Regions from separate parts of the Geobacillus sp. CCR genome, predicted to be linked through region 1. Evidence: a T-box and tRNA genes for the amino acid it is inferred to sense, from the RefSeq annotation. Region 1 holds a T-box; the other holds one or more tRNA genes.
What was found. The T-box of region 1 lies ahead of ileS (isoleucine--tRNA ligase). A T-box ahead of a tRNA ligase gene usually reads a tRNA of that ligase, here a tRNA-Ile.
Positions count from the first base shown of each region.

Region 1 (15,161 bases):
TGTGCATGTTGAAGGAAACTTGTTGCGACAGTAAGGAAAATCGCACTAGCCGCAAGCCCCGCGAAGGATCGCCGCATGCTTCGAAAAACGCCATAAACGGCGATGGAAGAAAGGATATACGCCAACTTGATCAGCATGCGTTCTTTTTGAAAGGTTAAGCTGAATAACGGGTCAATGTAAGGCCAACGATGGTTTCCCCACAAGGAGAAGGATGGGTTGCGATATTCCAAAGAAAACAGCACGATGATCCACAAAACAAACACACCAACGAGCAACATCGCTTTTTTCGAAGAATGATAGGCGTAAACAGCGCCTGTGGACAATCCAATCATCCACGCCCATAGAAATGGAAGAAGAAAATGGATCACATATAGTGGAAACAGAAAAGCGAAAAGATCCCAACCCGCTGAATAGTTGATCACCACCGCACCGGCGATGATCCCGGCCAAGGCCAGTTGCAAAACGAAAAAACAAACAAACGCGATCAAAGCTTGGCAGAAGACAATCTTTTGTGGGTTTCGAATGATGTCGTTCATCGCGATCCAGTGAATCGGCATTGAGGCGAACAAGGAAAGGTGCAAACGAAAGCTGAAAAGCAGCCAGACCGCCATTCCAATCGGAACCAAGTATTTCGTATATAAGATCCATTCCGCTGGATTGATGGTATGGGGATTGAGGCAATCAAACATCAAAGCCCCGGAAAATACCAATATGAAAATGGCTTCTGCTTTTAAGCGGGACGCCATTCTTGAAATGAACACCCATTTCATATGGAATGCCCTCTCTAATCATGAATTTGAAATGTTTGTAAAATTCAATGGCATTATAAAAAAAAAAAAAGAAGATGTCAACCTTTTACATGGAAATTCACAGTATATTAACAAATAATAGGAAAATTGCGCTATAAACCTTATAATTTTAAGCAAACGTGTGGTCGAAGATAATGGAGTAAATGCGACGGAGGCTCATGAGACACGGAGTTTGACAGAATTCGTTCAACTATAGAATTGATTCAACTACACAACTATATACATGCAACATGAAGAGTTAACCTCTCCGTTATCCTGCACACCCTAAGCGCTGCATCATTTCCTCTAAAAATCTTGTAGGCTCAACCCGCAGGCTGCGCCATGGGGGAGGAAGCTCGTTGCAGGAGAAGTCAAATGTTAAGTTTTCAATGAGCATGTATATAAATTTATACACTGCAACATTCTGCACTTTTTCTTGACAACCCCCCTGATCCCTTTGCGCTTTTTACACCATCGTTTTGGTTTTTTCCTCCACCAAAAGCAAGCGGCAAGGCCGCCAGGAAGGCAGCCTTGCCGCTTTTCGTTATGCGGAATAATGTTCGTTCACAATGTGCGCGCAGCGCGGGCAAAGCGTCGGGTGGGACGGATCTTGTCCGACAGCTGGAGTCACCGTCCAGCACCGCTCGCACGTCTCGCCTTCCGCCGGGCGGACGAGGACGGCCACGTGGTCGAGCCGCTCGGCTTCGGCCGGCGCGGCGTCATACGGCTCATCGGCGATCGAAAAGGCGGAAACGATGAGAAGCTGGCGCAAGTCGGCATCAAGCGACGCCAATAGCTTCCGCGCCTCGTCTTTCGGGTAGACGATGACGCTGGCCGTCAGCGATTTGCCGATCACTTTTTCATTGCGCGCATTCTCGAGCGCTTTTAACATGTCATCGCGCACGTCCATAAACGCATCCCATTTCGCCAAGAGCGCTTCCTCGCCATCGATGGCGATCGGCTCCGGCATGTCGGTGAGCTGGACGCTTTCGACCGGCTCTTTCCGGTTCGGGATATGCTCCCACACTTCATCGGCTGTGTGCGGCAAAATCGGCGCGATGAGCTTCGCCAATGCGACGACCGTTTCATACAATACGGTCTGCACGGCGCGGCGGGCGCGAGAATTGGCCGCTTCGATGTACAAAATGTCTTTCGCCATATCCAAGTAAAATGCGCTCAGCTCGACGGTGCAGAAATGGTTCATCTCATGGTAAACCGCGGCGAAATCGTAGCGGTCGTAGGCCTTTTTCACTTTGGCGATCAGCTTGTTCAACTTCGCCAGCATGTAGCGGTCGACTTCGCCCAGCTCCCCGACCGGCACGGCGTTTTCGCTCGGGTCAAAATCGAATAAGTTGCCGAGCATAAACCGGAACGTGTTGCGGATTTTTCGGTACACTTCCGACACTTGTTTTAAAATATGGTCGGAGATGCGCACGTCCGCTTGGTAGTCGACCGACGCGACCCAAAGGCGCAAAATGTCGGCGCCGAACTGTTCCATTACTTTCGCCGGCACGACGACGTTGCCGAGCGACTTGCTCATTTTCCGCCCTTCGCCGTCCAAGACAAAGCCGTGGCTCAACACGCCTTTATACGGCGCTTTGCCGGTGACGGCAACGGCGGTGGACAGCGATGAGTTGAACCAGCCGCGGTATTGGTCGGACCCTTCCAAGTACAGATCAGCCGGACGCACGAGATCGTCGCGTTCGACCAACACGGCTTGGTGCGACGAACCGGAGTCAAACCAGACGTCCATAATGTCCGTTTCTTTCGTAAAGATGCCGTTCGGGCTCGACGGATGGGTGAATCCTTCCGGCAGCAAGTCTTTCGCCTCGCGTTCAAACCAGACGTTCGACCCGTATTGGCGGAACAGGTTCGACACATGCTCAATCGTCTCATCGGTGATGATCGGTTCACCGTTTTCGCCGTAAAAGACCGGAATCGGCACCCCCCAGGCGCGTTGGCGGGAAATGCACCAGTCGCCGCGGTCGCGCACCATGTTGTGGATGCGGATTTCCCCCCACTCCGGAATCCATTTCGTTTCCTTAATCGCTTGAAGCAGCTCGTTGCGGATTTTATCGATCGATGCAAACCATTGCGTTGTCGCCCGGAAAATCGTCGGCTGCTTTGTCCGCCAGTCGTGCGGATACGAGTGGGTGATAAACCCAAGCTTCAACAAAGCGCCGACTTCCTCAAGCTTCTGTGTAATCGCCTTGTTGGCGTCTTCGTAAAACATCCCGGCAAATCCCGGCGCTTCCTCGGTCATGTAGCCGCGTTCATCAACCGGACAAAGGACCGGAAGCCCATATTTTTGCCCAACGAGAAAGTCGTCTTCCCCGTGGCCCGGCGCCGTATGGACGCAGCCCGTGCCGGCGTCGGTCGTGACGTGTTCGCCGCAGACGACAAGCGAGTCGCGCTCATAAAACGGATGTCTCGCCACGACGTATTCAAGCTCTTTTCCTTTGACCGTTTTGACGACCGACCATGCGTCCCAACCGATTTCTTTCGCCACCGACTCCGCCAAGGCGGCAGCGACGACATACCGTTTTCCACTGACATCGACAACATGGTAATCCAAATCCGGATGAACCGCGATCGCCAAGTTCGCCGGAATCGTCCACGGCGTCGTCGTCCAAATGACGATTCGCTCATCGCCCTCAAGCACGCCTTTGCCGTTTTTCACCGGGAAGGCGACATAAATCGACGGCGAGCGCTTGTCTTTATATTCGATTTCCGCTTCGGCGAGCGCCGATTCGCTTGACGGCGACCAATAGACCGGCTTCAACCCTTTGTAGATGAGCCCTTTTTTCGCCATTTCGCCAAACACTTTAATTTGCTGGGCTTCGTACTCCGGTTTGAGCGTAATGTATGGGTTGTCCCAGTCGCCGCGCACACCGAGCCGCTTGAATTGCCGGCGCTGGTTGTCGATTTGTTCATACGCATATTGCTCGCACCGCTTGCGGAACTCGGCGACGCTCATCGATTTGCGGTCAACTCCTTGCTTGGCAAGGGCCGTTTCGATCGGCAAGCCGTGCGTATCCCAGCCCGGCACGTATGGGGCGCAATAGCCGCTCATGGATTTGTAGCGGACGATGATATCTTTTAAAATTTTGTTCAGCGCATGACCCATATGAATGTCGCCGTTGGCATACGGCGGGCCGTCATGCAGAACAAACAGCGGCCGTCCTTTCGTCCGCTCCTGCACTTTCCGGTAAATGTCCATTTCCTCCCATTTTTTTTGCATTTCCGGCTCCCGCTTCGGCAAGTTGCCGCGCATCGGGAAGTCGGTCTTCGGCATGAGCAGCGTTTCTTTGTAATCCATCCTTGCTCCTCCTTCGAACGATAGATTCCAAATAAAAAACCGTTCTCCCCCCGGCAAGGGACGAGAACGGTCTCGCGGTACCACCCTTCTTGGCCATGCAAACGACGCACAGCCCTCTTTTCATTCGTAACGGGAATGACGCGCCATGGCCTACTTGATGTTCGGCATGGAACTCCAGGGTGATGTTCACTCTTGCGCCGATGCCAGGCTTCCACCATCCCCGGCTCGCTGCGACCGGTCGTACAAGAGCTACTGTCCCTTTCATCGTCGATGGCTATTTCGCTATTCATCCTGAAAAAAGCCAACCGCCTCCCACGGCGGCTGATGCGGCGATTTTTGCCAATTATTATAACCGAAACGTCTTCGGTTCGTCAAGGCTGTGACAGCGGTTCTCTCGCCCCTTCTTCCAAATCCGGCGCCTCATACTCCATCAACTCGTCCCAATCGCGGCTGTTGATCATATCGAGCTGGGCCTCGACAAGCATGCGGAAACGGGCGCGGAACACTTTCGACTGCCGCTTCAGCTCCTCGATCTCGAGGGCGATTTTCCGCGATTTCGCTAATGCATCGCTGATGATGCGCTCGGCGTTTTTTTCCGCCTCTTTAATGATCAGCTTCGCCTCTTTTTGCGCATTCCGCTTCACTTCTTCCGCTGCTTCCTGTGCAACAAGAATCGACTTATTGAGCGTCTCTTCAATGTTCGCAAAGTAGTTCAGCTTTTCCGTCAGTTCGGCCACTTTTTCTTCCAGCTGCTTTTTTTCACGGATGAGCATTTCATAGTCTTTAATGACTTGATCGAGAAACTCGTTCACTTCGTCTTCATCGTACCCACGAAACCCGCGGCTGAATTCCTTGTTGTGAATATCCAATGGCGTCAACGGCACAACGGCCACCTCCGTCTCCATCATTCCTTTTCTTCACTTTCATTCGACATGGTTTGCCGATTTCCTGCCGTCATTTGCTTATTTTTGTCGGCCAATCTGAACGAGCCAGCGCTCTTTTTTCGTCGGCCCTTCCACCGAAAACAGCTTGCAGCGGCCAAAACCGCGCGCCGACAGGACATCGCCCGGTCCGCAGAGGAAATCCGGCTTGTCCACCACCTTCCAGTTGACTTTGACAAGCCCGCTTTCAACAAGCGCACGCGCTTTCTCGCGCGCAAGGCGAAACGCCTGAGCGAGCACAGCATCGAGCCTTAGAGAAGACACCGTGACCGTTCCTTCCTCCCACGTTTCGGCAAGCGGCATGGCTGCCGACAACGGAAGCGGCTCAAGCGCAACCGGAGCTTTGCCGATCGTTTCGACATGCAAGCGGACGTAGTCGGCGACTTCAGCAGCAACAAAAAACTGAATTTCCCCATCCCGAATGAGAATATCGCCAAACTTGCCGCGCCGCAAGCCAAGCGACATCAGCGCCCCCAACACATCGCGATGTTCAAGGGAAACGAATTTCGCCGGATAGCGGACGGCAAACAGTACAATGCCATAATCCTCTTCCTCAGGGTCGATATACGGCGGAGCGAGAAACACCCGCTTCCGCTCGACAAACGGGGCGCCGCCGAAAAAGAACGCGCGCACATCTTCCGCACCGCCGGCGATGCTTTGCACGATTTGCTGCTCGCGCGGATCGAGAAAATCGGTCAGCTTCGGAGCGTACTGACGGCTCACCATCTCCTTCCACTCGAGCACTTGATCAATGAACGGATGTTCCTCTTTGCGAAAATGCTGATACAGCTCCACTCGACGTCACCTTGCTTTCATGGAAGAAAGGAACCCACAACGGATTCCTCTCTGCGAGTTTCGCCCTTCCGCCTTTTTGCCTGCCGGGCGGAGAGCGGCGGCGCCGTGCGCGCAAAACGAAGTTAAAACTGCGACTGAAGAATGTCGAACAGGGCGTGAAGCCCTCTCGTCGCGAATTCAAGAACGATAAACGCGACGATTGGGGAGACGTCAATGATGCCAAGCGGCGGAATGACCCGCCGAAACGGCTCTAAATACGGCTCGCAAATAGCGGCCAACATCTGTCCGAACCGCGTTTCGCGCGCATTGGGAAACCATGACATTAAAATATAAATGATCAGCGCATACGAGTACACTTGAATCACTGTCGTCAAAAACGTGAGTACATAATCCAACAGCTACCACCTCTTCATCGGTCTGTCATCCTCGCCGTCGAGCGAAATCGAGCCGCTGACGTCGACGTTTTCCGGGGTGCATAAAAAAATTTTTGTGCCGACTTGCTGAATGTCGCCGCCAATGGCGTACACCGTGCCGCTTAAAAAGTCGACGATCCGCTTCGCCTGCTCATGCTGGATGCGCTGCAAGTTGACGATGACCGCGCGCCGGCTTTTCAAATGGTCGGCGATCTCCTGCGCCTCCGCATACACCCTCGGCTCAGCAAGCACGACTTTCGCCGATTTTTGCACGCTTTGCAGGCTGACGACGTTCGCCTTGCCTGCCGTCTTCGGCAGCGCCTCTTCTTCCGGCTGTGGCGCCTCATATTCTTCTTCATAGTCTTCGTAGTCTTCTTCTAAAAAATAATCACGGAATTTTTTCATCAATCCCATCCGGTTTCACCTCCTACAATGATCCAACAAGCGCGCTGCCTATGCGCACAAACGTCGCTCCTTCCTCAATAGCGATCGTGTAATCGTTTGACATGCCCATTGACAGTTCGGTGCATGGCGCATGGGCCATTCCCATCGCCTGAACGTGTTCCTTCAGCACTCGCAATCGGCGGAAGCAAGCGCGCAATACCGCTTCGTCGTCCGTGTGCGGCGCCATCGTCATCAATCCGACGACTTCGATGCGCGAAAAGGCGCGAAGTTGTTCAATAAACGGAATCGTTTCTTCGGGGGCGAGCCCGTGTTTGGTCACTTCCCCCGACACGTTCACTTGCACAAAACATTTTACTGGCCGCACCGCCCGTTTTTCAATTTCTTTCGCGAGCGACAAGCGGTCGAGTGAATGAATGTAATCGACTTTATCAATAATGTCTTTGACTTTGCGCGACTGAAGCGTCCCAATGAAATGCCACGTCGCTTGATTTCCGATCCGTGCATGCTTTTCAATCAATTGGTCGGAGCGGTTTTCGCCGAGGTCGGCAATGCCGGCGTCAAGCACCTCCATCGCCCGCTCGGCATCGACATATTTAGTGACCGCCACGATGCGCACGCCGGCCGGATCGCGGCCGACGCGAGCGCAGGCCGCCTCGATTTCTCGGCGAATGGCCGCCAAGTTGTCGCGCACCGTCATGCCGTCTCCTCCCTTCGGCCGATAAACGCCAACATCCTTCCAGTCGTTCCGCGGTCGCGGCGATGGGAAAAAAACAACGCTTCCTCACAGCTTGTACAGCGTTCTGACACATAAATATGGCTGTTCGGAACGCCAGCCGCGATCAACTGAAGCCGATTGGCTTCCTTTAAGTCGAGCGCATATTGCCCTGGGCTTGTTTCCCGCCATGGCAACGGGCTTTCCGGAGGAAGCGTCGGGCGCAGACTGTCCACGACACGGTCGTCAACCGTATAACAGCACGGACCGATGGCAGGTCCGATGGCAACATAGATGTCGCTCGGCGCGATGTGTTCGCGCGTTTGCCAAAGCCGCACCATGTGACCAGCGATGCCGCCCGCCGTTCCCCGCCACCCGGCATGAGCAAGGCCGACTAACCCAGCAGATGGCGCCACAAAATAAATGGGCACACAATCGGCAAAACAAAGCGCGAGCAACACCTCCGCTTCGTCTGTATACAACCCGTCGACCCCTGGAACCGCCGTGGCGAAATCTTGCGCTCCGTTCCCCCGTTCGTTTTTCGTCACCTTCCGAATGTCGGCGCCATGCACTTGTTCACAACATACCCATCGCTCAAGCGGGAATGAGAGCCATTGCGCCAAACGCCCGCGGTTGGCGACAACAACCGTGCGATCGTCGCCGACGTGCAGCCCCATATTCAGCGAAGCGAACGGCCCTTTGCTCTCCCCGCCATGTTTCGTCGTCAATCCAGCGACGGCTCCAGCAAACGGAGGCGCACCGCAGCGGAGCCAGCCGCGGGCTTCTTGTTGAAAAATGTCCGGCATTCGCGTCAACCTCACGCTGTTTTTTGTAGTTTTTTATCACTTTTTTTCCTATTTTATCATAGTTTGTTTGTCCATGATAACCTTTATTTATGATTTTGTCGAAACATTGCCGCAGAAATTGTCCAACCCTTATTGCCGCCCGAAAACCGCGCTGGCGGCATAGCCGATCTGCCCACGAAAAGCGGAAAGGTCTGCAACATCGTCCTGCCGCGTTGCAAGCGACGGGGCCAATCGTTGCACCAGCCGTTTAATCGGAATCATGAAGGCGGACTAAAATAACATCGGCTCCGATTTTGACGATGTTCTGCCATGGAATGACGACCGCCTCTTCGCGGCCGAACAGCCCGAGCATCTTTCCGGCGCCTAAAATAATGAGCGAGCGGATTTTTCCAGTATCTAAATCAATATCAATGTCCCCAATATTGCCAAGCTTCTTCCCATTGGCTACATTGACGACATCTTTCGTCTGAAATTCGGAAATTCTCATCACGGTTTTTCTCCCCGCCTTTCCTCTCTCCCTCTTTTTCATCTATATGAAGCCAAATGTGCAGTTATGTGCCAAAGAAAAAGGCTGCACCTGCAGCCTGTCATACTTGGATGTTTTTATTCATTTGCCGGATCGCCGCTTTTTCGAGCCTCGACACTTGCGCTTGGGAAATGCCGATTTCCTCGGCCACTTCCATTTGCGTCTTTCCTTGGAAAAAGCGTTTACGGATGATCATTTTTTCCCGCTCATTCAACCGCCGAAGCCCTTCCTTCAAGGCGATTTCTTCGATCCATTGGCTGTCACGGTTGCGCTCATCGCTCAGCTGGTCCATCACATAAATCGGGTCGCCGCCGTCGTTGTAAATCGGCTCAAACAACGAAACAGGATCTTGAATGGCATCGAGGGCAAAAACCACTTCCTCATGGGCGACGCCGAGTTCTTTGGCAATTTCCTCGGTTGACGGTTCTTTCGCCGTCTCGCTCATGAGCCGCTCTCGCACTTGCAACGCTTTGTAGGCGATGTCGCGCAGCGAGCGCGAAACGCGGATCGGGTTGTTGTCGCGCAAATAGCGGCGGATTTCGCCGATGATCATCGGCACGGCGTAAGTGGAAAACTTCACGTTTTGATTGAGGTCAAAATTATCAATCGATTTCATAAGTCCGATGCAGCCGACTTGAAACAAATCATCGACAAATTCGCCTCGGTTGTTGAAGCGCTGAATGACGCTCAACACGAGGCGCAAGTTGCCGTTTACTAATTTTTCTCTTGCCTCCAAATCCCCCTCATGCATCCGTCGAAACAGTTCACGCATTTCCTCATTTTTGAGGACGGGAAGCTTCGAAGTGTCTACGCCGCAAATCTCGACTTTGTTCCTCGTCAAGTTGTTCCCTCCCATCAGGAGATGCTAAGTCGTCAATTTTCAGTATCTCCTTGGAAGGGAAAAATATGCACAGCCTGTCCGACGCGGAAAAAGGCGGCGGAATTTCGCTCCCGCCGCCCGCTACATCATTTTATTGAATTCTTTGCGCAACCGTTTAATGATCCGCTTCTCGAGCCGCGATATGTACGATTGCGAAATACCGAGCAAATCAGCGACGTCTTTTTGCGTCTTTTCTTCGCCGCCGGAGAGGCCAAAACGCAATTCCATAATTTGCTTCTCGCGGTCGCTCAGCTGGCGCAAGGCGTTTAAGAGCAAGCGCCGGTCGACATCCGCTTCCAAATCTTTCGTAATCACGTCGTCATCCGTTCCCAACACGTCGGAAAGCAACAGCTCGTTGCCATCCCAGTCGATATTGAGCGGTTCATCAAACGACACTTCCGCCCGCACTTTGTTGTTGCGGCGCAAATACATTAAAATTTCGTTTTCAATGCAGCGCGACGCGTATGTCGCCAGCTTGATCTTCTTCTCTGGGTTGAACGTGTTGACCGCCTTAATGAGGCCGATCGTTCCAATGCTGATCAAATCTTCAATGTGAATGCCGGTGTTTTCAAACTTGCGCGCAATGTAGACGACAAGACGCAAATTGCGTTCGATCAAAAGCGATCTTGCCGTGTCATCACCGGCGGCGAGCCTGGCAATCAGCTGCTCCTCTTCTTCCTTTGTCAGCGGCGGCGGGAGGGCTTCGCTGCCTCCGATATAATAAATTTCATCCGCCTTCAGGCCAAGCTTGGCCAAAAGCTTATACAGCCAGTTCATGAAGCGAAGTTTCCATTTTCTCATGAAAATCCCCCTTCTAAACGGATCAAAAGTGAGTATGATATACTAACAAAACCTACGAAGCGGTCAGCTTTCTTCCCGCCTGCACCATTTTCGGATGGACGATGCAGTCGTACTCCCCATCCGTCGACAGCGGATCAGCGCTTAGCGCCACAAGCCCTTGCGCTACTTCCAACCATTCGTTTTCGTACCGCAGCATAATGCGGTCTGGCTTAACCGCCGCCATCATTTGTGGACCGCTGCCGACCGCACGGTACGGAATGAGACGGAGGCGATGGACCCACCGCTCCGGCGGGGAAGCCAGCATCATGGGAGAGCTGAGACAACCCAGTAGCTCCTCAGGAAGCACGGCCTTTGCTTTTTCCTGTTCGACTACCATCACCGGCGTTTTTGTCAACGGATCGACGAGCTGGTTGCCGCTGTCAATCAAGCCGCGCAGCATAAGCGGCCGCCCGTCCCATACGATCTTGACCTCAATGATATATTCAAACCGCAGTTTTTTTTCGCGAATCGCCTCCACCCTTCGGCGAGAAAAAAGCCATAAAACCGGAAACCCGATGACAACAAACAGCCAACTGACCGGATCGCCCGCTCCGGGATGATGCATGAGAAGCATTCCTTGGCGGACGGACAGTTGGTGCGCGAAAACATAATGAACCGCCAGCATGCCGCCGCCGACGGCGAACGTGGCAAAGTAAAACGCCAGCATATTCTCAAGCAAATAGCGCGGGCGCTTAAACCCGAAGGCGGCCCACACGATCAACACGGAAACAGCTACTTTTACCAACGGGTGCTGGGCGATGGCGGAAAACGGGGTAAACAGCAATATGACAAGCAGCGAACCGATCAACGCCCCAGCCAACAGACGCCACCAGACGATCGGCCGCTTGAGCATGAGCGCCGTCAGCCAAAGAAGCAACGCGTCAAAACAGACGTTCAACAGCCAAATCACATCGAGATAGACGACCAACCGTCAAGCCCCTCCCCCGCCCATATCGGCTTTGTCTGAAACAAGTATATAGCACCTTGCGAGGGAAAGTCTGTCAATCGGTGGCGGTGAAAAAGGAGATGTTTTGTCAAAACAGGGGGAACCACGGCGGATCAAATCGGCCGGCACGAAAGCCTAGCCCGCCTTCTCTTTTTCGCCCTTTCGTTGCGAGAGAGCGGGCGGCCAACGCGAGAAGTTTTTGGTCCTAATCGGAAAAGCGAGGCTGTCTCAAAAGATCGTCTTTCTTTAAGAGAGATACAATATATTGTTTCACCAAAGTGCTTCGTGCACGTTCGTGCATGCATCTTGTGATGAAGAAAGGGTGTCCCGTTGCTTTTGGGACACCCTCGTTTCGCCATCTAGCGGCGGCGGTTGCGGTTGCGCAAGAAAGCGGGAATGTCAAGCGGATCTTCTGCTTGCCCCGAGCGGAGCGCCGCATAGTCTTGTATCGGCTCTTCGCGCTTCTCCCGCTTTGGCGCCGGCGCCGCTTTCGGCACAGTGCCGATGCCAATGCGCGGCGGCCGCGGCTGCGAAGCGACGTTTTCGTTGAATCCGGTCGCAATGACCGTCACGATGATCTCGTCCTTTAAGTTCTCATTAATAACGGAGCCGAAGATCATGTTCACTTCTTGGTCGGCCGCCGAAGCGACGATGTCGGCAGCCTCCTGCACTTCGTACAAACTTAAGTTCATGCCGCCGGTGATGTTCATGAGCACCCCTTGCGCGCCGTCGATCGACGTCTCCAACAGCGGGCTGGAAATGGCTTTTTTTGCTGCCTCAGCAGCTCGGTTTTCGCCGCTGGCGATGCCAATCCCCATCAATGCCGAACCTTTATTCGACATGATCGTCTTCACATCAGCGAAGTCAAGGTTGATCAACCCCGGCACGGCGATCAAATCGGAAATGCCTTGCACCCCTTGGCGCAATACGTTATCCGCTTCACGGAACGCCTCAAGCATCGGCGTATTTTTGTCGACAATCTCAAGCAATCGATCGTTCGGAATGACGATGAGCGTATCGACCGCCTCTTTCATGGCGGCGATGCCGCTTGCGGCCTGCGTCGCCCGCTTGCGCCCCTCAAACGTAAACGGGCGCGTAACAACGCCGACCGTAAGCGCCCCTAACTCGCGCGCAATTTGGGCGATGACCGGGGCAGCGCCAGTTCCCGTGCCGCCGCCCATGCCAGCGGTGACAAACACCATATCGGCGCCGCGAAGCGCTTCTTCAATTTGCTCTTTGCTCTCCTCAGCTGCTTTTTTTCCAACTTCTGGGTTTGCTCCCGCGCCCAAGCCGCGTGTCAGCTTCGCCCCGATTTGCAGCTTGATCGGCGCCTTCGACAAGTTGAGCGCCTGTGCATCCGTATTGACCGCAATAAACTCTACACCTTGCACCCCATGCTCAATCATCCGATTGACGGCGTTGTTGCCGCCGCCCCCGACTCCAATCACCTTGATCGTTGCCAACTGATCGACTGTTGTCTCAAACTCCAACATGGCCAAATCCTCCTAAAATTTCAATCTCTATTCAAAGAAAGAACCAAAAAATCTCTTGACCTTCTTCCCAAAATGGTCTTCTTTCTTTTTCGGTTTCGACTGCTGTTTTGGCGAGGAGCGCTCGACCGGCTCCACCGCAACGGCAACCGGGACCGTTTTCCCTTGCAGCTGCGCCTGCCGGTAGGCGAACTTGAGCAAGCCAACGCCGATCGTATACTGCGGGTCGCGCACACCGATATAATCCGGCATGGCAATGCGGACGCTCGTCCCTAAAACGACGTGGGCCAGCTCAAGCAACCCTGGCATATTGGCGACGCCGCCGGTCAGCACATAGCCGCCGGGGAGATCGCGAAACCCGAGACGACGCACTTCCTGCTGAACCATTTGCAAAATTTCTTCCAGTCTCGCCTCAATAATATCGGCGATCTCCAGCTGGCTGAACTGCTGGTGTTGATCGGTGCCCATGATCGGCACGCTGAACACTTCTTCCTCCGAAGCGTAGTCGTAAAATGCATGTCCGTGCTTCAGTTTGATTTTTTCGGCATCGTCCGTTGTCGTCCGCAATCCGATGGCCAAGTCTTTCGTAATGTGCTCCCCGCCGACCGGCAGCGAAGAGACAGCTTGCAACGTCCCTTGCTCAAAGACAGCGACCGTTGTCGAGCCGCCTCCCAGGTCAACGAGCGCCGCCCCCAAATGCCGTTCGTCATCGGACAGCACGAGCGAACCGGCCGCCAGCGGCTGAAGACAAATATCGCTGATTTCCAAGCCTGCCCGCTCCACACAGCGAAGAAGATTATGTAATACCGTCTTCGCACCAGTCACCATAGTGCCTTCCATTTCCAAGCGAACGCCGAGCATGCCGCGCGGATCATGAATGCCGTCCAACCCGTCGACGATAAACTGGCGCGGAACGACGCCGATGATTTCCCGATCGGGAGGAATAGAGACAACTTGCGCGGCATCGATGACGCGGGCGACATCTTCATCGCTGATTTCCCGGTTTTCGCTCGCGACGGCGACAATGCCGTGGCAGTCATGGAGCTGAATATGGCTGCCGGCCACCCCGACGATCACACGGCGGATCGATAAACCGACCATCCGCTCCGCTTGCTCGACGGCCCGTCTGATCGACTGCACCGTTTTATCTATATCAACAATCGCCCCTTTTTTGAGCCCTTCCGCTTTGACATTGCCCACCCCGATAATATTGATGGAGCTGCCTAGCATTTCCCCGATGATGACTTTCACGCTCGATGTTCCGACATCCAGGCTAACGACGATCTCATTGCTGCTCATTTTTTGGCATCTGCCTACTAAAAACGCGCCGGTGCCGGCCGGCGTTTCAGTAAGCAGCGACACCTCCTTTTTCGGCTGAAATTTCCCATCTCTTTGTCTATTGGTCTATGTCTAGTTTGCGAGTTTCGCAACAACACTATATTTTGTTTTACCCTATATAATTCAACACGCGAAAACACTTTCCCTGTCTTTTGCCTAACTTTTTTCGCGATTGTACCGCCGCTTGGCCCACTCAGCAAGCCAAAGGCGGCGGATGATGGCAATGTTTTGAAACAAGCGGACGCCGAAGGCGAACACAGCCGCTAAATACAAGTCTACACCAAGATGCACCCCAAGAAAAGTTAAAGTTGCGGCCAGAACAATGTTGAAAAAAAACCCGGTTATAAATACGGTTTCGTCGTACGTCCGCTGCAGGTGGGCGCGCCATCCTCCGATTAATGTATCAAAGGCGGCCAAAATGGCAATCGACAAATAATTGGAATATTCATCGGGAACTTCCCAGCCGGCGAAAACGCCGATGGCAAACCCAAGAAGCAATCCGAGAAGCGGAAGCCACATGCTATTTCTCCTCCTTGCCGCCGTTTTCTGTCTCCATGTATTTCACATCAGGGCGGCTAGCCGCGGGCGGAATGACAACGAGCGGCTGGGGCTTGGATATTGACAGCTCCAAGTTTTCCACGGCGAAATCATCGCGGATCGGCGAAACGGCGAGCCCGCTGTACAGCTTGTCCGCATCATCGGCGATTGCTCTCACTTCGACTGGCAGCCTCACTGAGCGGCTCCCGACTTTCGTTGCGCCATTGACATCGCGAATGGCCGTCCGGTTCGTCAGTCGCTCACCGTCGATGGCGATTTCTTTCGCCCCGTATTTGTTCAACTCATTCACTAACCGTTGCAATAGCTCGGGCGATACGGCGGCAACGGCCGGACCAACGTAGCCGGCCGCCGAAAGCGGCGCGATCGTCAACACGAGACCGCTTCCTCTCACTTCTGTCAGCCCG
Region 1 is NZ_JBREBQ010000004.1:2,481-17,641, forward strand. It holds gene ACVBDQ_RS03045 (hypothetical protein) at 1-770, opposite strand, end outside; gene ileS (isoleucine--tRNA ligase) at 1,333-4,107, opposite strand; T-box leader at 4,161-4,381, opposite strand; gene ACVBDQ_RS03055 (DivIVA domain-containing protein) at 4,479-4,991, opposite strand; gene ACVBDQ_RS03060 (YlmH family RNA-binding protein) at 5,070-5,843, opposite strand; gene ACVBDQ_RS03065 (YggT family protein) at 5,966-6,238, opposite strand; gene ACVBDQ_RS03070 (cell division protein SepF) at 6,242-6,670, opposite strand; gene ACVBDQ_RS03075 (YggS family pyridoxal phosphate-dependent enzyme) at 6,684-7,358, opposite strand; gene pgeF (peptidoglycan editing factor PgeF) at 7,355-8,179, opposite strand; gene ACVBDQ_RS03085 (YlmC/YmxH family sporulation protein) at 8,427-8,669, opposite strand; gene sigG (RNA polymerase sporulation sigma factor SigG) at 8,767-9,546, opposite strand; gene sigE (RNA polymerase sporulation sigma factor SigE) at 9,667-10,386, opposite strand; gene spoIIGA (sigma-E processing peptidase SpoIIGA) at 10,439-11,353, opposite strand; gene ftsZ (cell division protein FtsZ) at 11,731-12,864, opposite strand; gene ftsA (cell division protein FtsA) at 12,892-14,160, opposite strand; gene ACVBDQ_RS03115 (small basic family protein) at 14,356-14,718, opposite strand; gene ACVBDQ_RS03120 (DUF881 domain-containing protein) at 14,720-15,161, opposite strand, start outside.

Region 2 (15,161 bases), on a different contig from region 1:
GGCCGCCAATGCCCTGCTTTATTGTACGTTCCTTCTTCTTTATTATACGCGTATAAAGAAGGGGATGACAAGAACTTTAGAGAAAGGGACAGTGAAGATCGAAAAAAATGAAAAAGAGGGTTGACTCTTTCATTTTTTTATAGTAAATTTTACATTGTCGTTCCGATTCTGAAGGAACTGAAATATAAAGATACAAAAAAACTTGACAAACTTTTGGATTGCTTTATAATAGAAATCGTCGCCATTGCCTAGTGGTGATAGCGGAGGGGAAACACCCGTTCCCATCCCGAACACGGAAGTTAAGCCCTCCAGCGCCGATGGTAGTTGGGGCCAGCGCCCCTGCAAGAGTAGGTCGCTGCTAGGCAAACAACGTGGAGTATTAGCTCAGCGGGAGAGCACCACGTTGACAGCGTGGGGGTCACTGGTTCGATCCCAGTATACTCCACCATCATGGGGCGTTAGTTCAGGGGGAGAACGCTTCGCTGGCAGCGAAGAGGTCAGGGGTTCAAATCCCCTACGCTCCATTGTATGCGGTCGTGGCGGAATGGCAGACGCGCTAGGTTGAGGGCCTAGTGGGGGCAACCCCGTGGAGGTTCAAGTCCTCTCGACCGCATCGCTCCAAACAGCTATGGAGGAGTACCCAAGTCTGGCTGAAGGGGTCGGTTTCGAAAACCGATAGGGGTGTCACAGCCCGCGGGGGTTCGAATCCCTCCTCCTCCGCCATAAATATTGACTTAGCTCAATTGGTAGAGACGAGCACCTGCTTCGTCGAGTCGGCTTCGAGTTGCCTCGACGCATCCTGCTTCCTCGAAACAGCTTGTAGAGGAAGAGGCACAGAGCACAACAATGAGCCACCTTCTTGCATTTATTTTATGCCGACTTAGCTCAATTGGTAGAGACGAGCATCTGCATCGTCGAATTTGCTTCGAGTTGTCCCGACGCACCCAGCTTCTTCGAATTGGCTGGTAGAGAAAGGGACACAACAAATGAACAATGAGCCACGATTTATATCATAATTATGCCGACTTAGCTCAATTGGTAGAGCAACTGAATCGTAATCAGTAGGTTGCGGGTTCGAGTCCTGCAGTCGGCATCACGATTACGGAGGGGTAGCGAAGTGGCTAAACGCGGCGGACTGTAAATCCGCTCCCTTTGGGTTCGGCGGTTCGAATCCGTCCCCCTCCATTTTTATTTCTTATAAGCGGGCCTATAGCTCAGCTGGTTAGAGCGCACGCCTGATAAGCGTGAGGTCGGTGGTTCAAGTCCACTTAGGCCCATCACTTATGATGGACGACAAGAATGATTCTTGTCGTCTTTTTTGCGTTGTCGCTAAAGGCATAATGTGCTCTACCATCTCCATGGAGAATCCTCTGACTTTTACATGTCAACGAAAGGGTGCCCCCGTTCAGACACCCTCCCTTGGTTTTTACTTGAAAGTGGTTTTAGCAGAGAAACTTCCGCTTCAAACAAAACTAGAAGCCGTTCACGGAACGATAGTCCGTTTGCCTAATGGACGTACTTCCCATAATCAGGGGTAGCGATACGGTCAAAATCACGGGCGAGTTTTGTCAACCCTTCACGCAGCTCTTTGCCGGCGACAGGAGCACCGTGTCCGGTGATGGCGACTGACGGAAAGAGTGCGGCTAACTTGCGCACCGACTCGCGGGCGGCGCGCCAATCGATGGTATAATAGCGCGGCGGGCCGCTGATTTCGATTTGTTGGGTCAACACTTTATACAGTGAATCTTGGCGGACGGTGACGAACGCGTCGCCGGCGATTAAAGCGGCGTCGCGCGGCCGAAATAACGAAATGTGGCCTGGCGTGTGCCCCGGTGTGTGGATCCAGCGAAATTCCGGCAAGTGCGGAACGGTGCCGTCCGCAGGGAGCGGCTGGACGCGGTTGCCTAATTGAATCGGCTCGTTCGGAAAAAACGGCGAGATTTTGGCGATGAAGCCGCCCTCGACGGAAGCGTCAGGTTCAGGATAGCTCGCCTTTCCAGTCAAATACGGCAGTTCAGCCGGATGGGCATACACCGGGACATTCCAATGCTTGACAAGCTCAACAATCGCTCCAACGTGGTCAAAATGGCCGTGGGTTAAAACAATGGCTTGCGGGCGGCTGCCGCTGCCAAAGCGGTCTTCCACGACTGAAACAATGTCATCGGCTGATCCCGGCATGCCAGCGTCGACCAATACAAACGCGCGGTCGTCCGGGCGGCCGACAAGACAAATGTTCACGATTTGGATCGTATGGCAGTACAAATCGGGCAGCACGCTGACGCCGACACCGCTTGCCACAGACGTCGCGGGAATAAAATGATAGTCTTCTCCGTAATGCAATGGTTCGTCGGCCATCAAACCCCTCCTTTGAATCGTTGTCCAACGATAGCATGCCGCATCGACCTGTCTCCTATACAAAAGAGCTGCCGTCTAGCTCGACATGGATCGCCAAAGAATGGTACAATAAGGAAAACACAATGGCACAAGGAGGCTACAAACGAATGAGCATTTTGAAAAAAGGATTGGCGTTCGGGCTTGGGCTTGCGATCGCCAGCAAAGAACAAGTGGAAAAAATCATTGACGAGTTAGTCAAAAAAGGGGAATTGTCGCTTGACGAATCGAAGGAAGTGATCGATCAATGGAAACAGCAGACCGAAGCGCGGAAAACGGAAGTGCAGCGGCTTGTACGCGAGCAAATCAAGCAGGTGATCGATAAACTCGACTTGGCGACGAAAGAAGACGTGCGGCAGCTCGAGGAGCGAATCCGCCGTCTTGAAGAAAAGGAACAAAGCGGGCAGTAAACCGATGCGGCCTGTCCGCTCGCTTTTTGCCGCCTTAGGAGAGATGTCTCGATGATCGGAAAACGGATGCGCCATATCGGAAGGTATCACGAAATCGCCGCCTCCTTGCTTCGGCACGGATTCGGGATGATCGTCGATGAGCTCGGCTTTTCGTCGTTTCTTTCGTTGCCGCCGCGATGGAAAGCGGAGCAAGGGAAAAAGGAAGGAAAAACGGTTGGGGAGCGGCTCCGCCTTGTGCTTGAGGAGCTCGGCCCGACGTTCGTGAAGCTCGGGCAAATTGCCAGCACACGGCCGGATTTGATTCCCGCTCCGATCATCAGTGAGCTCGAAAAGCTGCAAGACCAAGTTCCGCCGTTTCCGTTTGCCGATGTCCGCCGGATTGTCGAAGCGGAGTTTGGAAGTTCGCTGGAAACACTCTTTCGTTCATTTGAGGAAATGCCGCTCGCTGCCGCTTCGCTTGGACAAGTGCACCGGGCGGTTCTTCCTTCCGGACAGGCCGTGGCGGTGAAAGTGCAGCGCCCGCACATCGCTGCGCGGGTGGAGACGGATCTGGAAATTTTGCAAGATTTGGCCGTGCTGGCGGAACGCCGTCTCGATTGGGCGGCAACCTACCAATTGTCTGAGATTGTCGATGAACTGGCGCGTTCATTACGGCAGGAGCTGGATTATACAGTCGAGGCGCGCCATGCGGAACGGTTTGCACGGCAGTTTGCCGGCGATTCGTCGGTGTATGTCCCGAAGGTGTTTTGGGATTATACGACGAAAACAGTGCTCACGATGGAATATGTCGAAGGGATCAAACTCGGGGAGATCGAGCGGTTGAAAGCGAACGGCCACTCCTTAAAAACGATCGCCGAGCGTTTGGCTGAAGCAACCTTTCAACAAATGTTTGAGCATGGATTTTTTCATGGCGACCCTCATCCTGGCAATGTATTTGTTCTTGACGATGGAACGCTTTCCTTCATTGACTTTGGCTTGATGGGCCGCCTTCGACCTCATGTCAAACATCATCTTTCTTCACTCATCATCGCCTTAATGCGGCAAAACACGGATGGGGTGTTGGGTGCGATTTACGGTTTAGGAATTGTTCCTGACGGAGTCGATGAAGGAAAATTGCGCGATGATATTGACGAGTTGCGGGAGAAATACTACCGCGTCCCGCTCGGTGAGATCAGTCTTGGGGAAGCCGTCGAGGATTTGCTTTCGGTGGCATTTCGCCATGGCATTCGCATCCCAAGCGATTTGACGCTGTTAGGGAAAGCGCTGTTGACGGTCGAAGGGGTCGTGGAGACGCTTGATCCGCAGTTTCGCATCATGGATGTGGCCGAACCGTTTGGGAGAAAGCTGATGAAAGAGCGTCTTCGGCCTGACCGTGTAGCGGAAACGGCGTGGAAACGGATTTTCGACTACGGTGAATGGCTGCTTCGCTTGCCGGACAGCGTAAAGGAATGGACGAAAATGATGCGGCATGGCAAGCTTCGGCTGGAAATCACGGCGCCTGATTTGGAAACGCTGCTAAAGAAGCTCGATCAGATTACGAACCGGCTGTCGTTTAGCATCGTTCTTCTTTCGCTGAGCATCGTCCTTGCCGGGCTGATGATCGCTTCCTCGCTCGGGCGGCCATCGACGCTGCTGTGGAAGATTCCTGCTGTTGAAATCGGATTAGGCGCGTCCGCTTTTCTGTTCGGTTGGCTGCTTTACTCGATTTTTCGTTCGGGAAAATTTTAGCGTTTGTTGCGCAATGATTTCTTTTTTCGGAGATTCTTGAAAGTTTGATGCAGTCCGATCCATGAAAGGGGCTGACCCAAAAGGCGATCTCTCCTCAAGAAAGACACAATATATAGTGTGACAGAGAAGCGGCTGGTGCTTATATATAGCGATGAGAGAGGGTGTCCCAGTCCTTTTGGGACACCCCCTTTTTTCATCAATAATAATAAATTTGCACGAAGCACATTTGTTAAGCCATGCTAGACAGCTTGATGGGGTGGAAAGCCGGTGAGGGCGCCGGAATAAATTCCACACTTTGGATTATACTAACAGTGCTGTCTGAGACAGCGTTTAGGGAGTGGGAAATGGGTTAGGGAGGATCGATGATGACGTTTTCTCTTCCTGTTGTTTGGACGGTGGAACTGGCAGCGGTCATGTTGAGTATAGCGGGAAGTTTTTGGATCGCCAAACGGCATATACGGAGATATGCGGTTTTGTATGCATTCAGTGCGGTGACAGGCATCGTTCTTTGCCTTGCGTTTGTCTATGCAGGCTTTTACTCCTTCCCTGTTAAGCTCGTTCCTTATACACCGATTCCGCTCGTTGAAATGGCAACCGTCATTCCGTTTTTCGTTTTGTTTGGAGTCAAGTACAGTCCGGAAAGCTGGGCATGGAAGTTGCCGTTTTACTTTGCGATGGTGCAGTTGATTATGTTGTTCGAGTTGGTTGCTCTTGTATCGCCGCTCCCTCTGATTGATTATAAGGAACAGTGGGATGTGTGGGATTCATACACCGCCTGGTGGCTGTATTTGCTTTTCTTTGAGTGGATGGGCGGAAAAATCGTCCCCCAAAAAGCGCGCTCTCCGCTTGCGGCTTCCTCTTTCCGCTACGGCCGGTGGGGATGGATGATCGTCCATGCGATTGCCATGACTACCGTTTTTTTAGCTGGGGTGTACGCCGGGTGGAACATAAAATAACTGGCAGCAGGCCATCCATGTTCGGACAGCCAGCAAACAGAATGTCTGGATGCGGACGAGAAAGCGGATCGATGCGTAGGCGATGAATATGATGTTCAAGTTTGCGTCTGTTGTGGCCGGCCTAGGGTGTGTGGGCGCTGTGCAAAAAAGATCGATGATTTTTTCCTTTTTCTATTGGCTGGGCAGGATTTTGATCTGGCTGGAGCGAAACTATATAGATGCAACGAAATCGTTTCACATATCCTTGACGGAAAAGTGGCTCATCCATTTTTGACTGTCGAAGGCAAGCCATAGGCTTGCCTCCGTCACGCTAAGGCGTGACGGAAGACCGAACAACGACTCGCTTAAAGACCCATTCATGGGTCTTTAAGCGGTGTTGTTCGGTCACTCGACAGTCGGATGAAATGATCGGTAAAAACGAAAAATGTTAAAGCTTTAAATTGCATCTATATAGTACAGCAAAAAGGAGAATAAAGGAGGGAGAGACCTCGATGTCCATTGTCAACCCAAGCCGGGAAGAAATCGGTGAAATTTTGCGCAAGGCGAAACGGATTGCCGTCGTTGGGTTGTCCAACAATCCGGAGCGCGAGTCGTATATGGTGGCGAAAGCGATGAAAGACGCTGGATACGAAATCATTCCGGTCAATCCGATGATCGATGAGTGGGAAGGCATTCCGGCGGTTGATCAACTAACCGATATCGAAGGCCATGTCGACATCGTCGATGTGTTCCGCCGCTCTGAGCATTTGCCCGAGCTGGCCCGCGAGTTTGTGCAAATCGATGCCGACGTGTTTTGGGCGCAGCTTGGCGTCGTCAATGAGGAGGCGTATCGCTTTTTGAAAGAAAAAGGCTACACGGTCATTATGGACCGCTGCATTAAAGTGGAACATGCGCTCACCAAGCGTGCTTAATCTTAATCCATGAAACGGCCATCTTGTTCGAGATGGTCCTTTCGTTTTTTTGTCGCACTTGTCCGAATTTGTCGGGGGATGTCAAAAGGCAATGGACAGTCGGGAAGTTTGTGGTACAATAGAAACAGGTGTTCTTGTTTTTGTAGGAAGGGGTGGCCTTGTGGCAAAGCATGCGACATACGAATATAACGAAGATGCCATTCAAGTGTTGGAAGGGCTCGAGGCAGTCAGGAAGCGGCCGGGGATGTACATTGGCAGCACCGACAGCCGCGGCTTGCATCATCTTGTCTATGAAATTGTTGACAATTCGGTCGATGAGGCGTTGGCTGGATACGGAAACTACATTTTCGTGCAAATACATAAAGACAACAGCATCACGGTTTTGGATGAGGGGCGCGGCATGCCGGTCGGGATGCATAAGCTCGGCAAGCCGACGCCGGAAGTCATTTTGACCGTGCTTCATGCCGGCGGCAAATTCGGCCAAGGCGGCTATAAAACGAGCGGCGGCCTGCACGGAGTCGGGGCGTCGGTTGTCAACGCCTTATCAGAATGGCTGGTCGTCACGATTCATCGCGACGGCTTCATTTACCGGCAGCGGTTTGAGCATGGAGGCAAACCGGTGACGACGCTAGAGAAAATCGGCACAACGAACAAAACCGGAACCATCATTCAATTTAAGCCGGACCCAACGATTTTCAGCACGACAGTCTTCGATTATGAAACATTGAGTGAACGGCTGCGCGAATCGGCGTTTTTGTTAAAAGGGCTGAAAATCGAACTCGTTGACGAACGGACCGGCATGCGCGAGGTGTTCCACTACGAAAACGGAATTGAAGCGTTTGTCGCCTATTTGAATGAGGAGAAAGATGTGCTCCACCCGGTCGTTTATTTTGCTGGCGAGCAAAACGGCATTGAAGTCGAGTTTGCGTTCCAGTTTCATGACGGTTATTCGGAAAACGTGCTGTCGTTTGTCAACAACGTGCGCACAAAAGACGGCGGCACGCATGAGGCGGGTGCGAAAACGGCGATGACGCGCGTTTTTAACGAATACGCCCGCCGTGTCGGTTTGCTCAAGGAAAAAGATAAAAATTTGGAAGGAACCGATATTCGCGAAGGGTTGTCCGCGGTCGTTTCGGTGCGCATCCCAGAGCACTTGCTGCAGTTTGAAGGGCAGACGAAAGGAAAGCTCGGAACGAGCGAAGCGCGTTCGGCCGTCGATGCGGTGGTGTCCGAGCAGCTCATGTACTTTCTGCAAGAAAACCCGGACGTAAGCGCGATGCTCATTAAGAAAGCGATCCGGGCCTATCAGGCGCGTGAAGCGGCCCGCAAAGCGCGCGAAGAGGCGAGAAGCGGCAAAAAGCGGAAAGGGAAAGAGGCGCTCTTAAGCGGCAAGCTGACGCCGGCGCAAGGGCGCAATCCGCAAAAAAATGAGCTCTATCTCGTTGAAGGCGATTCGGCGGGCGGTTCGGCGAAACAAGGGCGCGACCGTCGATTCCAGGCGGTGCTTCCGCTGCGCGGAAAAGTCATCAACACGGAAAAGGCGAAACTTGGCGATATTTTGAAAAACGAGGAAATCAATACGATCATCCACGCCATCGGCGGCGGCGTCGGGGCTGACTTTTCGCTCGATGATGTCAACTACGACAAAGTGATCATTATGACCGATGCCGACACGGACGGCGCCCATATTCAAGTGCTGCTTTTGACGTTTTTTTACCGCTACATGCGTCCGCTGATTGAAGCGGGAAAAGTGTACATCGCCTTGCCGCCGCTTTACAAAATCAGCAAAAAAAGCGGCAAAAACGAAATCGTCGAATATGCGTGGACGGACGAGCAGCTGAAAGAAATTACGAAAAAAATGGGCCGCGGCTATACGATTCAGCGCTATAAAGGGCTCGGCGAAATGAACGCCGATCAATTATGGGAAACGACGATGAACCCACAGACGCGTACGCTCATCCGCGTGCGCATTGAAGATGCGGCCCGCGCCGAACGGAGGGTGACGACGCTCATGGGCGACAAAGTCGAGCCGCGCCGCAAATGGATCGAAACGCACGTCGCCTTCGGGCTCGAAGAGGAACCGGGATGGATCGGCTGATGGCGGCGTGAAAAGGCGCCGCCTTTTTGGTGCTGATGTGTTAGGAAAGGAGAATGACGATGGCAGAACGATTGCTGGAAATGCCGTTAGAGGACGTGCTTGGCGACCGCTTTGGCCGCTACAGCAAATACATCATCCAAGACCGGGCGCTGCCCGATGCGCGCGACGGGCTGAAGCCCGTGCAGCGCCGCATTTTGTATGCGATGTACATGGATGGCAACACGGCTGATAAACCGTTTCGCAAGGCGGCGAAAACGGTTGGAAACGTGATCGGCAACTTTCATCCGCACGGCGACTCATCGGTGTATGAAGCGATGGTGCGGATGAGCCAAGAGTGGAAGCTGCGCAACGTGCTGGTGGAGATGCACGGCAACAACGGCAGCATCGACGGCGACCCGCCGGCGGCGATGCGCTACACGGAAGCGCGCCTGTCGGCGATTGCCGCCGAGTTGCTTCGCGATATTGACAAAGAAACGGTTCCGTTTGTGCCGAACTTTGACGATACGACCGATGAGCCGACCGTCTTGCCGGCGATGTTTCCGAATTTGTTGGTGAACGGCTCGACCGGGATTTCGGCCGGCTATGCGACCGATATTCCGCCGCATGCGCTTGGCGAGGTGATCGACGCCGTCTTGATGCGGATCGACCGGCCGGATTGCACTGTTGACGAGCTGATGACGGTTCTTCCTGGCCCCGATTTTCCGACCGGCGGCATCATCCAAGGGAAAGACGGCATCCGCAAGGCGTATGAGACCGGCCGCGGGAAAATCATCATCCGCGCCAAAGCCGCCATCGAGCAGGGAAAAGGCGGGAAAAAGCACATTGTCATCACGGAACTGCCGTATGAAGTGAACAAAGCGAATTTAGTGAAAAAAATTGACGAGCTTCGCCTCGACAAAAAGCTCGACGGCATCGCCGATGTGCGCGATGAAACGGACCGGAACGGGCTGTCGATCGTCATCGAATTGAAAAAAGACGCCGATGCGGAAGCGATTCTCAACTACTTGTACAAAAATACGGATTTGCAAGTGCCGTACAGCTTCAACATGGTGGCGATCCATGAGCGCCGGCCGAAGCTGATGAGTTTGCCGGAGCTGTTGGATGCCTACATCGCCCACCGGAAAGAGGTCGTCACCAACCGCTCGCATTTTGAGCTGAAAAAAGCGAATGAGCGGAAGCACATCGTCGACGGCTTGATTCGGGCGCTTTCCATTTTGGATGAGGTGATTGCGACGATTCGGGCGTCGAGTGACAAGCGCGACGCCAAAGAACGGCTGATGGCTCATTACGGATTCACCGAAGCGCAGGCCGAGGCGATCGTGACGCTCCAGCTGTATCGGTTGACGAACACCGACATCACGGCGCTGCGTCAAGAAGCGGAAGAACTGGATCAAGCGATTGCGGAACTTACGGGGATTCTCGCAGATGAAAAGAAGCTGCTTGGCGTCATCAAAAAAGAGCTGAAGGCGATGAAAAAGCAATATGCCGATGAGCGGCGGACGGTGATTGAAGAGGAGATTGAAGAGCTGAAAGTGAAGGTGGAGGCGCTCATTCCGGCGGAAGACGTGATCGTCACCGTGACAAAAGAAGGATATGTGAAGAGGACGAGCTATCGTTCATACAGCGCCTCAAACGGTCAAGACATGGGCATGAAGGAAACGGATCGGCTGCTCGCCCAGCTCGAGATGAATACGACCGATGTGCTCTTGCTTTTCACCCGCCGCGGTTATTATTTATACTGCCCGGTGCATACGCTCCCTGATATCCGTTGGAAAGAGGTCGGCCAGCACATTTCCCATCTCATTCCGCTTGAACGCGACGATGAACTCGTCGCCGCTGTTCCAGTCTCTTCCTTTGACGCCGGGGAGCAGCTCATCTTTGTGACGAAACAAGGGCTCGTAAAGCGAACGGAGCTCGCTCAATACCAAGTGCAGCGCTACACCCGCCCGCTTGTGGCCGTCAATGTGAAAGAGGATGATGACGTCATCGCCGTCTACGCGACGGATGGATGCGGCCATCTTTGGCTTGCGACGCATGATGGACATGCGCTCTTGTTTGCCGAGGAGGAGATCAGCCTTGTTGGCGTGCGCGCGGCTGGCGTGAAAGGGATTCAATTGAAGGAAGGGGACTTTGTCGCCGCTGCGTGCCCCGTTCGCCTAGAAAAGGGGGGCTCGTTCGTCGTCGTGACGCAGCGCGGAGCGGTGAAAAAAGTGGCGATGAGCGAGTTTGAGCCGTCCTCACGAGCGAAGCGCGGCGTTGTGATCGTACGTGAAGTGAAATCCAACCCGCACCGAGTTGTCGGCGCCGTCTTTGTCAGCAACGATGAGGAAATGGTCGGATTGCGGACGGAAAAAGGGGTGGTCGAGACGATCGAAGCCGCTTCCCTTCGTCTCTCCGACCGCTACAGCACGGGTTCGTTTGTCGTTGACACTGACGAAGCCGGGATGGTGGTGGATGTCTGGAAAGAACCGACGAAGCTGCTTGGAAAAGGGGAGGAAGGATGAGGTTTAAGCGTCAAGAACCGTTCCGGTATCAGTTTGGCCGGCCGCTCCCGGCTGAACTGCGCACAGCCGATGGTGAGCGCAGCGTCTACATTCACGATCTAAGTCCGCACGGGATGAAAATCGAAACGGAAGGCCGCCTTCCCTTTTCAACAGGGGGAACGCTGGTTGACATCTCGTTTTGGCTAAACGCTGCCCCCTTTACGCTGCGGGGGCAGCTTGTCTGGGAAAGACCGTTTGTCCACGCCTACTATTATGGCGTCCGCCTCCATGTCACCAAACAAGAAGAAGCGCACTTGATCGAAGCCATCAAACGACATGCGGCCGAGAGCCGCCGAATATGACGCAAAAAGGGGCCCGCGTTTTGGCGGGGCCCTTTTTTGATTTTTGACGGAGGTATGGCGCATCCAAAACGGGTGCCCTTGTCACATTGATGCCAAAATTGTCTTCACCAAAACTTCCACCATTTATTTGCCCGTGTTCGAGCAGCGCTGGTGCTGGCAGCGGTTTGCCGAAACGACAACACGAGCTCGCGAAACGCTTTTTCCCGTTCTAAAATGCGCAGTTCGAGCTGTTTTCGCTCCTCTTCCTGTCTTACTTTTTCCTCTTGACAGAACGCGACGACCGTTTCCAAATGTTCATGCAGCTGTTCCGTTTTTTGCTGCCATGCGTCCTCGTAATCGCGGAGTGAACGGCGCACCGTTTCGGCAGCTGCCGTCGTTTGCTCCTCGATGTAGTCAAGGCGGCCTTTCACCTCATCCATCGCTTGCCGGACCGTGGCTGTCGTTTCCTGTTTCAAGGCGTCGACGATATCGTCTTTTAAGCGGGCCGCCAACTGCTCGGCTATGTATGGCATCCCTTGATGCAGCAGGCGGGGCACATCGATGATTTCCCCTTCCATGACGGCTGTTTCCACTTGAGCGGCTGTCTCGTTGGCTCGCTCTGCCGGTTGTCCGTCCATTTGCCTGATCATTTCAGCCACTTCACGCGGATGGCGGCCGTCCTCAAGCCAAGTGCGGATATGGCGAAACCGGTCGATCAGCTCGTCGGTGTACATGCGTGCCCCCTCGGTTGTGCGTGGGACGGCAATCGATCCGGCGAACTGCTTTTCCCATTGTTTCAAATCGCGGGCGGTGACCCCGATTTTTTTCGCTGCTTCGCGGAGTGTATAGGTTTTCATCGCATTTCCTCATCCTTTCTCGTCTTTTGGCATTGATTTGCATTATGTTTTATTTTCCTACTCGGTCGTTGATTTTCCTGCCGCTTGACAAAACATAACAAAAGAAGTGGAAGTTAGCAAAAAAACAACAACTATTGTCGAAAAATGAAGAAGGTCATCGAAAGATGTTGACAAACTTGTATATACAAGATAAAATGAATTCAGGTTGTATATACAAGTTTGTTTGCAACCGGTTGCTGAAAGCGATTTAACGCTATAGCGGTCGTTGTTAAGGAAAGAAAAGGGAGGCGTTCATCATGGGGGCATACCAACAAGCAGCCGCGCAAATCGTTGAAGCCATCGGCGGCAAAGAAAACATCGTCGCCGCCACGCATTGTGTGACGCGGCTTCGGTTTGCGCTCAAAGAGGAAGGAAAAGTCAATAAGGAAGCGCTTGAGCGCATCGATGTCGTCAAAGGGTCGTTTTCGGCAAACGGCCAGTTTCAAGTCGTCATCGGCCAAGGGCTTGTCGATAAAGTGTATGACGACCTCATCGAGCTGACGGGCATCGGCCGGGCGACAAAGCAGGAGATTAAAGACGCTGCGGAAGCGAAGCTCAATCCGCTGCAACGCGCGATTAAGACGCTGGCTGATATTTTCATTCCCATCTTGCCGGCAATCGTGACGGCTGGTTTGTTAATGGGGATTAACAACGTCTTGACAGGCCCAGGCATTTTTTACGAAGGGAAATCGTTTGTCGAGGTGCACAAAGAATGGGCCGATTTGGCGAACATGATCAACTTGATCGCCAATACGGCGTTCGTCTTCCTGCCCGGTTTGATCGGCTGGTCGGCGGTGACGAAATTCGGCGGCAGCCCGCTCTTAGGGATTGTCCTTGGTTTGATGCTCGTCCACCCAGATTTGCTCAACGCTTGGGGCTGGGGAGCGGCGAAAGAAAAAGGAGAGATTCCGGTTTGGAACTTGTTCGGCTTTGAAGTGCAAAAAGTCGGCTACCAAGGACAAGTGCTGCCGGTGCTGGTGGCTTCCTACGTGCTGGCGAAGCTGGAGCTGTTTTTGCGCAAGCGCATTCCGGATGCGTTTCAGCTGTTGCTTGTCGCGCCGCTTGCGTTGCTCATTACGGGCTTTTTGGCGTTCATCGCCATTGGGCCGATCACATTTGCGATCGGCAATGCCATTACCCACTTGTTTGTCACGATTTTTGACACGGTTCCGGCTCTTGGAGGATTGTTGTATGGAGCGTTGTATGCGCCGCTTGTCGTCACCGGGATGCACCATACGTTCTTGCCGGTTGACTTGCAGCTGATTGCCAATACCGGTGGCACGTTCCTTTGGCCGATTTTGGTCATGTCAAACATCGCCCAAGGTTCGGCAGCGTTGGCGATGATGTTTGTCGCGAAGGAGGAAAAGCTGCGCGGTTTGTCGTTTACGTCGGCTGTTTCCGCGTATTTAGGCATCACGGAACCGGCGATGTTCGGGGTCAACTTGCGCTTTCGCTTCCCGTTTATCGCAGCGATGACAGGGGCGGCAATCGCCGGCATGTTTATTACGCTCAATAAAGTCATCGCTCCGTCGATCGGTGTCGGCGGCCTGCCGGGTTTCTTGTCGATCGTGCCGCAAAAGTGGACGCCGTTCTTTATCGGCATGGCGATCGCGATTGCGGTGCCGTTTGCGCTGACGTTTGTCTTTGGGAAAGTGCGTAAAGCCGCCCGCTCATGATTGCCGTGTGTGGAAGCAAGAGAACGATGTGCGAAATCATTTATTTCCCGCCCGTACCATTGGCCGCCGATGCCAATGGTATGTTTTTTATCCCGACGAACGAGGTGAAGAGAGATGTCAACAACCCCTTGGTGGAAAAAAGCAGTCGTTTATCAAATTTATCCGAAAAGCTTCTACGATACGAATGGAGACGGCATTGGCGATTTGCCGGGCGTGATCGAGAAGCTCGATTATTTACAAAAATTGGGTGTCGATGTCATTTGGCTGACGCCGATCTACGCGTCGCCGCAGCGCGACAACGGTTATGACATCAGCGATTATTTCCGCATCCATCACGAATACGGAACGATGGACGATTTTGACCGTCTGCTTCACGAAGCACATGCGCGCGGCATGAAGCTGGTGATGGACATGGTCGTCAACCATACCTCAACCGACCATGAATGGTTTCAGCAGGCGCGCTCCTCGAAAACGAACCCATACCGCTCGTTTTACATTTGGCGCGACCCGAAGCCGGACGGCGGAGCGCCGAACAACTGGCAATCGAAATTCGGCGGCTCGGCGTGGGAATACGACGAACAAACCGGCCAATATTACTTGCATTTGTTCGATGTGACACAAGCGGACTTGAACTGGGAAAACGAAGAGCTGCGCCGCCGCATTTATGACATGATGCATTTTTGGCTCAAAAAAGGAGTGGACGGCTTTCGGCTTGACGTCATCAACTTGTTGTCAAAAGACCAGCGCTTCCCGGATGATGACGGTTCGGTGCCGCCGGGGGACGGGCGCCGCTTTTATACGGACGGACCGCGCATTCATGAGTTTTTGCAAGAGATGAACCGCGAAGTGTTTTCGAAATATGACGTCATGACGGTCGGGGAAATGTCGTCGACGACGATCGATCATTGCATCCGCTACACGAACCCGGAAAACCACGAGCTCAATATGACGTTTAACTTTCACCACTTGAAGGTCGATTACCCGAACGGAGAAAAATGGGCAGTCGCCCCATTTGATTTCCTTGCCTTAAAACGCATTTTGTCCGAATGGCAAGTCCGGATGTATGAAGGCGGCGGCTGGAATGCGCTCTTTTGGTGCAACCACGATCAGCCGCGCATCGTGTCGCGCTATGGCGATGACGGGACGTATTGGAAAGAGTCAGCGAAAATGCTGGCGACGACGATCCATTTGATGCAAGGGACGCCCTATATTTACCAAGGCGAAGAAATCGGCATGACCGATCCGAAATTCACCGATATTCGCGACTACCG
Region 2 is NZ_JBREBQ010000030.1:3,173-18,333, forward strand. It holds rRNA gene rrf (5S ribosomal RNA) at 248-364, shown strand; tRNA gene ACVBDQ_RS13885 (tRNA-Val) at 374-448, shown strand; tRNA gene ACVBDQ_RS13890 (tRNA-Ala) at 453-524, shown strand; tRNA gene ACVBDQ_RS13895 (tRNA-Leu) at 531-613, shown strand; tRNA gene ACVBDQ_RS13900 (tRNA-Ser) at 631-723, shown strand; tRNA gene ACVBDQ_RS13905 (tRNA-Thr) at 1,021-1,093, shown strand; tRNA gene ACVBDQ_RS13910 (tRNA-Tyr) at 1,104-1,185, shown strand; tRNA gene ACVBDQ_RS13915 (tRNA-Ile) at 1,204-1,277, shown strand; gene ACVBDQ_RS13920 (MBL fold metallo-hydrolase) at 1,507-2,355, opposite strand; gene ACVBDQ_RS13925 (phasin family protein) at 2,502-2,801, shown strand; gene ACVBDQ_RS13930 (ABC1 kinase family protein) at 2,853-4,529, shown strand; gene ACVBDQ_RS13935 (CBO0543 family protein) at 4,895-5,485, shown strand; gene ACVBDQ_RS13940 (CoA-binding protein) at 5,977-6,396, shown strand; gene parE (DNA topoisomerase IV subunit B) at 6,557-8,494, shown strand; gene parC (DNA topoisomerase IV subunit A) at 8,554-10,998, shown strand; gene ACVBDQ_RS13955 (PilZ domain-containing protein) at 10,995-11,339, shown strand; gene ACVBDQ_RS13960 (MerR family transcriptional regulator) at 11,444-12,175, opposite strand; gene treP (PTS system trehalose-specific EIIBC component) at 12,472-13,890, shown strand; gene treC (alpha,alpha-phosphotrehalase) at 14,005-15,161, shown strand, end outside.
Region 2: it has a tRNA-Ile gene. The T-box ahead of ileS (isoleucine--tRNA ligase) is inferred to sense a tRNA for this amino acid. The anticodon was not compared.